3 regions of the Vibrio breoganii genome follow, and region 3 is predicted to be linked to each of the others. Evidence: predicted binding sites of a transcription regulator. Region 3 holds the regulator's gene; each other region holds the start of a gene.
The links. Region 3 encodes MetJ, which represses methionine synthesis genes. Its sites were predicted from a motif close to TTAGACNTNTANANGTCTAA; they were not measured.

Region 1 (4,369 bases), 640 kb from region 3:
TCTTGCCACCGAAGCCTACGTACTTGTACCAGAAGTCAGCGATGCCTGCTTCTACCGCGATGCGCTTAGTCACTGATGATGGTAGTACTGACTCGCGGTACGCTTCATCTTGCTTGTCGAACGCGTCAGTAGAAGGCATTGATACTACACGTACCGCTTTGCCTGCTGCTGTTAGTTCAGCTTGCGCTGCAACTGCTAGTTCTACTTCAGAACCTGTTGCAATGATGATGAGCTCTGGAGTGCCAGCACAATCTTTAAGGATGTAAGCACCCTTAGCGATGTCAGCCACTTGAGAAGCGTCACGCTCTTGCTGTGCTAGGTTTTGACGAGAGAAGATTAGCGCCGTAGGCGCGTCTTTACGCTCGATAGCCAGTTTCCATGCTACTGCAGACTCAACTTGGTCACATGGACGCCATGTGCTCATGTTTGGAGTCAGACGTAGAGATGCCATTTGCTCAACCGGTTGGTGAGTTGGGCCGTCTTCACCCAGACCGATAGAGTCATGAGTGTAAACTTGGATGTTCTGAATTTTCATCAGAGCAGCCATACGCATGGCGTTACGCGCGTACTCCATGAACATTAGGAAGGTTGCGCCGTACGGTACGAAACCGCCGTGCAAAGCCATACCGTTCATGATAGCCGTCATGCCGAACTCACGTACACCGTAGTGGATGTAGTTGCCTGAGAAGTCATTTGCTTCAAGAGACTTAGAGCCAGACCACATGGTTAGGTTTGATGGCGCAAGGTCAGCAGACCCACCCATGAACTCAGGAAGCATTTGACCAAACGCTTCTAGTGCATTTTGTGATGCTTTACGTGATGCAATGTTGGCAGGGTTTGCTTGAAGATCAGCAATGATTTGGTTTGCTTTCTCTTCCCACTGTGCTGGAAGTTCACCGTTAACGCGACGTTTAAGCTCAGCTGCTTCAGCAGGGTATGCCGCAGCGTAAGCTTCAAATTTCGCATTCCAAGCCGCTTCTTTTGCAGCGCCAGACTCTTTAGCGTCCCACTCTGCATAGATGTCAGCAGGAACTTCAAATGGACCGTGCTCCCAACCAAGGGCGGCTTTAGTCGCAACGATTTCGTCTTGACCCAGTGGTGCGCCGTGACAGTCGTGCGTGCCCGCTTTGTTTGGAGAACCAAAGCCAATCACTGTCTTAGTACAGATAAGTGTTGGACGAGGGTCTGCTTTTGCCGCAAGGATAGCCGCGTTGATTGCTTGTGCATCATGGCCATCTACTGCTGGAATGACATGCCAGCCGTACGCTTCGAAACGCTTAGGCGTATCATCAGAGAACCAGCCTTCAACTTCACCATCGATAGAGATGCCGTTGTCATCCCAGAAAGCAACTAGCTTGCCAAGACCTAGAGTACCCGCAAGAGAACACGCCTCGTGTGAGATACCTTCCATCAGACAGCCGTCACCCATGAATGCATAGGTGTAGTGGTCAACGATGTCGTGACCTTCTTTGTTGAACTGTGCTGCAAGTGCTTTTTCAGCCATTGCCATACCAACCGCGTTGGTGATGCCTTGACCTAGAGGACCTGTCGTGGTCTCGATACCAGGTGCGTAACCATATTCTGGGTGGCCTGGAGTTTTAGAGTGCAACTGACGGAAGTTCTTAAGGTCATCGATAGATAACTCGTAACCCGTCAAATGAAGCAGAGAGTAGATCAGCATTGATCCGTGACCATTTGACAGAATAAAACGGTCGCGGTCAGCCCACTCTGGGTTTTGTGGGTTATGGTTCAAATGACCACGCCAAAGTACTTCAGCGATGTCAGCCATACCCATAGGTGCACCTGGGTGACCAGAGTTAGCTTGTTGAACACCATCCATGCTAAGAGCACGGATTGCATTGGCTAGATCTTTACGAGAAGACATGTCTGCTCCTGAATGCATAAGCAATTTATTAAAAATAAGTCCTGATCCCAACGGAGGGTGTTGGGCGCCGTTATTGTCGCAAAGCGCCTCTATTACTGCAAACCCTTTCCCGAGCAAAATTCAAACTATGAGAGATTAATTTGTTTAACATCTCACTATTTTAACTAAAAACTTGTGTGACCCAGCGCAAACGTTTGGCTCACTTAAATCGTAAAAAAGCTTGTATTTCACACATTCAAAATTAGAATAGACGTCTAGAAGTAGAAACACCTACTAAACAGCACGATTCAAAAGACGCCAAGATGCGTCTTTTCTTAACTAAGAAATAAGGGAGCCCATCATGGCTAAGCACCTGTTTACTTCTGAGTCAGTATCAGAAGGCCATCCAGATAAAATCGCAGACCAAATCTCTGATGCGGTTCTAGATGCAATTCTTGAGCAAGACCCAAAAGCTCGCGTTGCTTGTGAAACCTACGTGAAGACAGGCATGGTAATGGTGGGTGGTGAAGTCACTACCTCTGCTTGGGTTGATATCGAAGAACTAACTCGTCAAACCGTTCGTGACATCGGTTACGTACACTCAGACATGGGCTTTGATGCGGACTCTTGTGCGGTACTAAACACCATTGGTAAGCAGTCTCCAGACATCAACCAAGGTGTTGATAAAGCAGACCCTAAAGATCAAGGCGCAGGCGACCAAGGTATCATGTTTGGTTACGCGACTAACGAAACGCCTATCCTAATGCCAGCTCCAATTACTTACTCTCACCTTCTTGTTAAGAAGCAAGCTGAAGTACGTAAGAGTGGCAAGCTAGACTTCCTTCGTCCAGATGCTAAATCTCAGGTAACCTTCCAGTACGACCAAGGTAAGATTGTTGGTATCGATGCTGTTGTTCTTTCAACTCAACACTGTGATTCAGTAACAACACCTGACCTACGTGAAGCAGTGATGGAAGAAATCATCAAGCCAGTACTTCCTTCTGAGTGGATCAACAAAGACACTAACTTCTTCATCAACCCAACAGGCCGTTTCGTAATCGGTGGCCCAATGGGTGACTGTGGTCTAACGGGTCGTAAGATCATCGTTGATACCTACGGCGGCGCAGCTCGTCACGGTGGCGGTGCATTCTCTGGTAAAGATCCATCAAAAGTTGACCGCTCTGCAGCATACGCCGCTCGTTACGTTGCGAAAAACATCGTTGCTGCTGGCATGGCTGACCGTTGTGAGATTCAACTGTCTTACGCTATCGGTGTTGCTGATCCAACGTCTATCATGGTTGAAACCTTTGGTACTGAGAAAGTAGCTCACGAGATCATCATTGAAGCGGTTCGTCAAAACTTTGACCTACGCCCATACGGTCTACAAGAGATGCTGAACCTACTTCAGCCTATCTACAAGCAAACTGCTGCATACGGCCACTTCGGTCGCGAAGAGTTCCCATGGGAAGCAACCGATAAAGCAGAAATCCTTAAAGATTTCGCAGGCATCAAGTAAGCTTAAAAACACGATTGCTAAGACCTCAGCCATGGTGCTGAGGTTTTTTTTGCTTCAAACCTACCTCCTTCTGATTAATTTCCGCACAAAATTTGTAATTCCCCTCATCCAAGACGATAGTTATAAAAGTTAACAAACTGTTAAATTGATCAGCTTTTTTAGCAAGAGGGTCGTATTAATAACAGGCAAACTCCCTTGGTCTTTCTATTAGAGATGCGCTGCTCTATGCATCGAGGGTAATCATTACGGGACAGAATCAGGAGGATTACCATGCCTCGTACATACGATGAAGACGGCTTCCAGAAAACAACAGAAGTCAAAGACAGTGACTACGCAAAGACACTGCCGTGCAACAAAATCACCATTAGCGATCCCTTTCAGTGGTTATCGCTGGGGCTTAATGACCTTGTTAAGTCACCACTAATTAGTCTTTTCTATGGAATCTGCTTTGCCGCCGCGGCGGCTGGCATTGTTGGCCTTATCTATCTGCAAGGGAATCATTCACATCTAGTGATACTCCCCGCTCTTATTGTGTACATGCTAATCGGCCCCTTCCTCGCTCTGGGTCTATACGATGCCAGCTGGGCGAGAGAACGAGGAAAACAGCCTAGCTTGCTTCATTCAATGAAAGCCATTGGGCGTAATTCAACCTCTCAATGGAGTTTTGCCGTCCTGTTAGTGGTAGCCATGATTTTCTGGATGAGAGTGGCGGCATTACTACACGCTCTCTACCCTTCAGTTGAAGGGGCTAGCATCGTTGAATTTGCGCCCTTCCTCATTACAGGGTCAATTGCAGGCTTCATCTTGGCATCCGTCGTATTCAGTATTTCAGTATTCTCAATGCCACTGATGCTAGAGCGCAGGGTAGATATTATGACCGCGGTATTTACCAGCTTTAACGCCGTTCGCAGCAATCCAGGACCGATGCTAGTGTGGGCTGCAATGATTTGTGGTGGTGTATTGATAGGATTTGCAACTTACGGGATCGG
Region 2 (4,369 bases), 850 kb from region 3:
TCACACCACAACGCCTCTTGCCTTGGGTGAAACCTACAACACCATTTGGGACTGTAAAGACCTGATTCAAAACCAATGGATTGACTACATCCGCACGGCAGCAACGCATGCGGGTGGGATTACCGGGATGAAGAAGATCTCAGATTTTGCCGCTGTGTACAACGTAAGAACCGCTCCCCATGGCGCGCCAGATCTATCGCCAATCTGTTTTGCCGCGCACATGCACCTCAATATCTCTACTCATAACTTTGGTATTCAAGAATTTGTTGGCTTTGGCAACGAGGCGTGTCAGTCCATCTTTAAGCACGAGATGAAGCTAGATAACGGCATGATCTTAGTCAGCGATGCGCCAGGACTGGGCGTGGAATTTGATGAAGAAGAAGCCGCGAAATACGAATATAAGCGCTCATACCTGCCAGTAAGCCGACTAGAAGATGGCACGCTTTGGCACTGGTAAGTCTCATACAAGCTAGCGTTAACTAAACAGAAATTTTGGAGAAGAAATGAATCAGAAAGTATTAGTGTTCGGTACAGGGTTTGCGGGCCAAGGGCATGCCAAGGCATTTAGAGATGCGGGCGCGGAGGTTGTCGGTATTGTTGGGCGCACCGAGCATGTTGTGACTCAGGTAGCCAAGGATCTTGATATTCCATATTCAGGAACCAACTGGGCATTGGCATTAGAGATGTGCAAGCCGGATATTGTGTCTATTGCGACGCCAGGTGGAGCGCACGTAGAGGCGATCAAAGAAGCGATTTCGTTTGGTTGTCATATTTTCTGCGACAAACCGCTCACTGAAAGTGGCGAAACAGCGCTAGAAATCTATCGTCTGGCTAAAGAAAAAGGCGTTAAGACGGCATTTGCATCAAGCTTTCGCTACATGCCTGAGATCATGCATGCGAAGCAACTGGTGGCCGCAGGGGCGATTGGTGAGCCCACTGAAGTTGAGTGTATTTCTCACTTCAATCTAGATAGAAATATCCCATTTGGTTGGTCGCACCGCACTGAGGCGGGTGGCGGTCGCTTGAACAACAACTTTACGCACTTGCTGTCGATTGTAACCTCAGTGGTGGGTGAAAAGCTCCTTTCCATCAGCGGTGAGGTGCGTAACGATATGCCAAAAGCGCCAGTGGTTGAGGGCGTGCATAACTTTACTGAGCGTCGAAACTTTATCCCTAAAGACATCAATGATCCGAACCTTGAATGGCGCGCTTGCGATGTAGAGTGGTCTTACACAGTCATGGCCCAAATAGAGAGCCGTATTCCAGCGGCTAATCCTGTATCGGTATTGTTTAAGCATGGCGGATTAACTCCACGCTTTAACGAAGACCATATCGTGTTCCATGGCAGTCAGGGCTCTATTTATATCAAAGGGCACTATGGCGATGGACCTCTGTATTTGTGGAAAGAAGGACAGTGGCAAGAGGTTGCGCTGCCTAGCGAAATCACCGAGCAGCTTCCGGCGATAGAGTGCGAAACACAGCGCAGCTGGACCCATCTTGCTACGCAGTTGGTAAAGGATGTGAGTGGCATTGAAGTGGAGCCTTACCAGACGTTTGAAGACGGCTGCAGATATCAGCTGATCATCGACTTGATTCGTAAGAACGATCGCTGGGTGGATGTTACCGATCTACTGTAATTGATTGTTTAATCGAAACTATTGAAAACGCAGAGCAGGCTATCGCTCTGCGTTTTTTCATTCCACGTTACGTCAAATTGCACGATTCCTATACTGAAATTCCTTCATAATCCATATGAATCATTCGATGTTGTTTCCTGTCGTCACCTAAGAGATATTTTAGACGTCCAGACATCTTACAAGGAACGGCATCATGACAACGACACACATTCTTGGTTATCCACGAGTTGGCGAAAAACGCGAGCTTAAATTTGCACTAGAACAATACTGGAATGGAGAATCCGACGTTAAAGCACTGCAAGACGTCGCCTCGGATATTCGCAAAAACAACTGGGCCCTTCAGCAAGACAACCAACTGTCATTTGCTACTGCGGGTGATTTTGCATGGTACGACCATGTATTGGGTACCAGCCTGTTGCTAGGGCATGTGCCAAAGCGTCATAAAAATGGCTTTCCAGATCTTGATACCCTATTTCGCATTGGCCGAGGTCAATCTCAAGCAAGTTGTGGCTGCTCTGGGGAAGCGGCGTCAGACATGACCAAATGGTTCAACACTAACTATCACTATATTGTTCCTGAGTTCTCAGCTGACGATAAGTTTGAGCTAAGCTGGACTCAGCTGTTTGATGAAATCAATGAGGCGCAAAAGCAGGGTCATAAGGTTAAACCCGTTTTATTGGGACCGCTTAGCTACCTTTACCTCGGCAAGGAGGTAGAAGAGGGGTTCGATCGCCTTACGCTTCTGCCAAGACTGCTCGCTGCCTATCAGGGGATCTTCGCCAAGCTAGAAAAACTGAATGTTGAATGGGTTCAAATAGACGAGCCAATCCTATCTCTAGAGCTGGATGCAAAATGGCTGAGTAGCTTTAAGTTGGCATACCAAGTAATAAGAAGTGACGTTAAAGTGCTTCTGACCACCTATTTTGATTCAGTGGTAGACGCCCTGCCGACGATTACTGAGCTTGCCGTTGACGGCCTGCATGTGGATTTGGCCAGCGCTCCTGAGCAACTGTCAGAGGTAGTGAAAGCTCTGCCTGAAAACTGGGTGCTATCGGCGGGGGCAATCAATGGTCGAAACGTATGGCGCGCCAATCTTGTAGAAAAACTACAAAGCCTAACAGCAGCAAAAGAAAAGTTAGGTGAGCGCTTGTGGGTTGCTACCTCTTGCTCACTACTGCACAGCCCTGTTGATCTAGAGCTAGAAACGGGATTGTCCGAAGAAACTCAATCATGGTTCGCGTTTGCTAAGCAAAAGGTAGCAGAGGTGAACTGGCTTGCTAAGGCGTTAGAGGGCGACAAGCAAGCTATTGAGTATTGCGAGCAATACAGTCAGCCTATCATCAAGCGTCAGCAATCAACCTTAGTTAACAAGGCAAGTGTTCAAACAAGACTGGCTAATCTAACATCGGCAGATGCCGAGCGCAGCGCCAAATATGCTGAGCGCTCTCATCACCAAAAAGAAGTGATTAAGCTTCCATTACTGCCAACGACCACCATCGGATCGTTTCCACAGACAAGTGAAGTGAGAAAAACCCGAGCCGCCTTTAAGCGAGGAGAACTGACACAAGGGCAATACCGCGAAATCATTCAGGGCTTTATCAAAGATACGGTTGAGCGTCAGCAGGCCATTGGTTTGGACGTACTGGTGCATGGTGAAGCCGAGCGCAACGACATGGTCGAGTACTTTGCTGAAAACCTTGCAGGCTTTCAAACCACACAATTTGGCTGGGTACAAAGCTATGGCTCTCGCTGCGTGAAGCCTGCCATCGTGGTGGCGGATATTGAGCGAGAACAAGCGATCACCGTCGATTGGACTCAATACGCGCAATCCCTTACAGACAAACCGATGAAGGGCATGCTTACAGGGCCTGTGACCATTCTTTGTTGGACCTTTCCTCGTGAGGATATTACCCGAGAGGCGATCACTAATCAGCTGGCCTTTGCACTGCAAGATGAGGTTGCTGATCTCCAATCTGCAGGCATCAATATTATACAGATTGATGAGCCTGCAATACGCGAAGGCTTGCCACTGAAGAGTAGGGATCATCAAGAGTATCTCAATTGGGCTGTGAATGCGTTTAAGGTCTCTGCAGCAAGCGCCAAACCTGAGACTCAGATCCATACCCACATGTGTTATAGCGAATTTAACGAGATCATTGACTCGGTCGCAGCCCTAGATGCGGATGTGATTACCATAGAGACCTCACGCTCAAACATGGAACTGCTGAACGCATTTGAAGAGTTCAATTACCCTAATGAGATTGGTCCAGGTGTTTATGATATCCACTCACCCAACGTACCAAGCGTTGAATGGATAGAGCAGTTAATTGAAAAGGCGGCTACACGTATCCCTGTCGAGCGCTTATGGGTAAATCCAGACTGCGGCCTTAAGACCCGCAACTGGCAAGAAACAGAACAATCCCTTAAAAACTTGGTTGAAGCAACTCAGCGTCTGAGGGTAAAACTCGCATAGGCAATCTTTGCAAATGTTGTACACCTAGGGTTAGCTTCGGTTAACCCTTTTGTTGTTACACGTTAAATCCTCCTACCAGTCACATTATTTGTATGACAAATAGCCAAGAGGCTTATTTCCATAGTAGTATTGTGGAATTAAATAACCTTGCCTAACGCGCGGTTATTCTTATTCAAATAATAAAATTCCCGCACGACGGGGTGAGTGATTAGGAGTTGGCTATGGTTCAGATTGTCATTGATGGAAAGTATCGTGTAGT
Region 3 (4,369 bases):
TTCCCATGAAAGCAGGTATCCATCCTGAGTACAAAGCAGTTACTGCAACATGTTCTTGCGGCAACACTTTTGAGTTCAACTCAACTCTAGCTAAAGAATCTATCCACCTAGACGTATGTGACAAATGTCACCCGTTCTACACTGGTAAGCAACGTATCGTTGATACTGGCGGCCGTGTTGATCGCTTTAACAAGCGTTTCGGTGCTCTTTCTTCTAAGAAGTAATCTTAGTTGTAAAGAAACAGAAAAAGGTCGCTTAGGCGGCCTTTTTTGATCTCAGCTGAAAGCAAAGATTACAATTCATAGTGTTGCTACTATGTAGCACATTAACTGATTTTTATTTACACTAACACTTCTATTATTTCCCTTAAACCCTAAAGGATTTTCCTTCGATGTCTGATGACCAACCTGTAAACGATTTTCGCCAGCAAGCTCTTGATTATCATGAGTTCCCTAAACCGGGAAAGATTGCTGTTGAGTTGACTACTCCTGCTGATTCTGTGCATGACCTTGCTTTGGCTTATAGCCCAGGTGTTGCTGAGCCAGTGCGTGAGATTGCTCAAAACGTGGATAACGTTTACAAGTACACTGCGAAAGGAAACATGGTTGCGGTTATCTCAAACGGCACCGCGATTTTGGGGCTAGGTAATCTAGGTCCTATGGCTTCAAAACCAGTAATGGAAGGTAAGGCGCTACTGTTCAAGCGTTTTGCTGGTCTAGACTCAATCGACATTGAAGTAAAGCACCGCACTATCGATGAATTCGTTGATACGGTAGCGGCAATTGCCGATACCTTTGGTGGTATTAACCTAGAAGACATTAAAGCACCAGATTGCTTTGAGATTGAAAGCCGCCTGATTGAACGCTGTGACGTGCCTGTTTTCCATGATGACCAGCACGGTACTGCGATTGTTACCGCAGCGGGTATGTTGAATGCCATTGAGCTTCAAGGGAAGCAACTGTGCGACTCTACCATTGTCTGTCTAGGTGCGGGTGCAGCGGCTGTTGCCTGTATGGAGCTGCTGATTAAGTGTGGCGCTCAGCGTGAAAAAATCTACATGCTAGATCGCAAGGGTGTGATTCACACGCGTCGTGACGACTTGAATGAATACAAACAGCTGTTTGCTAACAATACCGACAAGCGTACGCTAGAAGATGTGATTGAAGGAGCCGATCTGTTCTTGGGTGTATCAGGGCCAAACTTATTATCTCCAGAAGCACTGGCACTAATGGGCGACAAGCCTGTGGTATTCGCTTGTTCAAACCCAGATCCAGAGATTAAGCCGGAGCTTGCGCACAAAGTACGTACTGACCTTATCATGGGTACAGGCCGTTCTGATTACCCAAATCAGGTCAACAATGTTATCTGCTTCCCGTTCATCTTCCGTGGTGCATTGGACGTTCGTGCCAGTGAAATCAATATTGAGATGAAGCTTGCGGCAGTAGAAGCGATTCGTCAGCTGGCGAAAGAGCCTGTTCCTGCAGAAGTATTGAAAGCGGCGGGTGTCGAGTCTTTAGAATTTGGTACGGGTTACATCATTCCAAAACCTATGGACCCTCGTTTGCTTCCTCGTGTGGCAAGAGCGGTAGCTGAGGCTGCGGTTGAATCTGGTGTGGCACGCATTGAGCTACCAGAAAGCTACATGCAGGGATAAATCCCAAATATGTAAAAAGGGGGTTAGAGTACGCGTACTCTAACCCCCTTTTGCTATTTACTCACTGGTATATCAAATTACCAAGCTAATTAGTCATCAAATACTTCTAGCTCAATACCTAAATCAGACATGATTTGCTGAGCTTCAGCAGGGATCTCATCGGGGTGGTCTTTTCTTAGGTCTTCGTCAGTAGGTAGAGGCTGTCCTGTGTAGGCATGCAAGAATGCCTCACAAAGCAGTTCGCTATTGGTTGCATGACGCAGGTTGTTCACCTGGCGACGAGTGCGCTCGTCAGTCAGAATCTTAAGAACCTTAAGCGGAATAGACACAGTGATCTTTTTAACTTGAGTACTTTTTTTACCGTGCTCAGCATATGGGCTGATGTAATCGCCATTCCAGTCTGCCATTGGAAACCTTTTATTACCTAATATAAGAGTTAATACCCAATTCTAGCGATATTGACTGCTATATGTAAAGGCATTTAGACGTCTAGATGTGTTGATGTCTGATGGTTATCGGGGTAATCTATGAACAGAATTAGATTAATTTGATTGGTATCAAACTCCACCAGTCATTGTCAAAGGAAAGGACAAGAAAATGAGCAGTAAACACAAGTCATCGACGATTGCCGTTCGTACCGGTATCGAATCTGATACCCAACACCATGCTGTTGTTCCCCCAATTTATCTGTCCACCAACTATGGTTTTCCTTCATTCGGAGATGTACCAAAGTACGACTATACCCGCTCAGGAAATCCAAATCGAGGATTACTAGAGACGGCCCTGTTTGAGTTGGAATCGGGTAAAGGTGCGGTGGTGACAAACTGTGGCACGTCGGCTCTTAATTTATGGGTTTCAGCATTTTTAGGCCCTGATGATTTAATTGTTGCGCCACATGACTGCTACGGCGGCACCTACCGTCTATTCAATACACGCTCGTTAAAGGGTGACTTCAAGGTAGAGTTTGTTGATCAATCTGATGAACAAGCACTTGCCGCAGCAATAGCAAAAAAACCTAAGCTTATTCTTATCGAAACGCCGTCTAACCCGCTGGTTCGCGTCGTGGACATCGCAAAAGTATGTCAGCAAGCGGCTGAAGTTGGTGCATTAGTGGGCGTCGACAACACCTTTTTGACTCCCATATTCCAAAAGCCTCTAGAGCTGGGCGCGGACTTCGTTATTCATTCAACCACCAAGTACATTAATGGTCACTCTGACGTTATTGGCGGTGTGGTGATCACCAAAACCGAAGAGCACGCTGAAGAACTTGGCTGGTGGGGAAACTGCATCGGCGCGACAGGCACTCCATTTGATAGCTACATGACGCTGCGTGGCATTCGTACCTTGGGTGCCCGAATGCGTGTTCATGAAGAAGGCTCACAGCAAATCCTAAGCTACCTTCAATCGCAAAAGCACGTTAAGACTATCTACCACCCAAGCCTTCCTGAGCACCCTGGGCATGAGATTGCCAAGCGCCAACAGTCTGGCTTTGGCAGTATGCTGAGCTTTGAATTTGATGGCAGCATGGAAGAGCTAAAAACCTTTGTGGGTGGATTGAAGCTATTCTCTTTGGCAGAGTCTCTAGGTGGAGTAGAAAGCTTAATTTGCCACCCAGCGACTATGACGCACCGTGCTATGGGTGAAGAAGCCCTAGCCGAGGCGGGCGTTTCTCATTTCTTGTTGCGTTTGTCTGTGGGTCTTGAAGACGCTGATGATCTGATTGATGACCTGATCCAAGCGTTCGACCTAGTGGAGAAATAAGCATGGGAAACCTAAAGCAGCTTCATAAATTTGGTGGCAGTAGCCTTGCCAATGCTGAGTGTTTTAGTCGCGTAGCCAATATCTTGGCGGAATACTCTAATGTGGGCGATCTGGTTATCGTTTCAGCCGCGGGTTCAACCACAAACAATTTGCTACGTTGGTTGGCTGCATTAGAGAAAGATGGGCGAATTGCTCATGAGATCTTGCTTGAGCTGCGAGCGTATCAGAACCAATTGATTGTAGATTTGCTCCCAGAAGACAAAGCCGAGCCAATGCAAGAAGTGCTGAACAATGAATTTACAGCCCTTAGCGCCTTAAACGCACCGATGAGCGAATCACAGAAATCGGCAGCGCTTGGTCATGGTGAGGTGTGGTCATCTCGCCTGCTGGCCGCTCTTCTTAGCGATAAAGATATGGACAGTGTGGCTATTGATTCTCGTGATTTCTTGCGCGCTGAAATTGGTACACAGCCAGAGATTGACCGAGGATTGTCGTGGCCGTTAGCGAAATCAGTGGTCGCACAGCACCCACATAGACGACTAGTGGTTACTGGCTTTATGGCTCAGAACCAAGAGGGCGAAACCGTTCTGCTTGGGCGCAATGGCTCTGACTATTCGGCAACGATTGTCGGTGCATTGGCCGAAGTCTCTAAGGTTACTATTTGGAGTGATGTGGCGGGTGTTTACAGTGCCGATCCGCGCATTGTCGGTGATGCTTGCTTGCTGCCATTGCTTCGTCTTGATGAAGCGAGCGAATTGGCACGCTTAGCTGCGCCAGTATTGCACAGCCGCACATTGCAGCCGGTCGCACAGAGCACTATGGATATGGAACTGCGCTGCAGCCACCAACCTGAATCTGGCTCAACGCGTATTGAGCGCGTGCTCGCCTCTGGGCGCGGTGCGAAAATTGTTACCTCGCTCGATGACGTTAACCTTATTGAGTTAACCCTAAGCC

Region 1: the regulator MetJ is predicted to act here: its motif matches at 2,132-2,151, upstream of metK (methionine adenosyltransferase).
Region 2: the regulator MetJ is predicted to act here: its motif matches at 1,797-1,816, upstream of metE (5-methyltetrahydropteroyltriglutamate--homocysteine S-methyltransferase).

Annotation. Positions count from the first base shown of each region.
Region 1 is NZ_AP024864.1:445,007-449,375, reverse strand. It holds gene tkt (transketolase) at 1-1,885, opposite strand, end outside; gene metK (methionine adenosyltransferase) at 2,226-3,380, shown strand; gene OCU35_RS02165 (DUF2189 domain-containing protein) at 3,651-4,369, shown strand, end outside.
Region 2 is NZ_AP024864.1:1,811,364-1,815,732, reverse strand. It holds gene manD (D-mannonate dehydratase ManD) at 1-457, shown strand, start outside; gene OCU35_RS08490 (Gfo/Idh/MocA family protein) at 504-1,637, shown strand; gene metE (5-methyltetrahydropteroyltriglutamate--homocysteine S-methyltransferase) at 1,828-4,110, shown strand; gene fdhF (formate dehydrogenase subunit alpha) at 4,332-4,369, shown strand, end outside.
Region 3 is NZ_AP024864.1:2,656,591-2,660,959, reverse strand. It holds gene rpmE (50S ribosomal protein L31) at 6-224, shown strand; gene OCU35_RS12355 (malic enzyme-like NAD(P)-binding protein) at 392-1,654, shown strand; gene metJ (met regulon transcriptional regulator MetJ) at 1,744-2,061, opposite strand; gene OCU35_RS12345 (O-succinylhomoserine (thiol)-lyase) at 2,252-3,415, shown strand; gene OCU35_RS12340 (bifunctional aspartate kinase/homoserine dehydrogenase II) at 3,418-4,369, shown strand, end outside.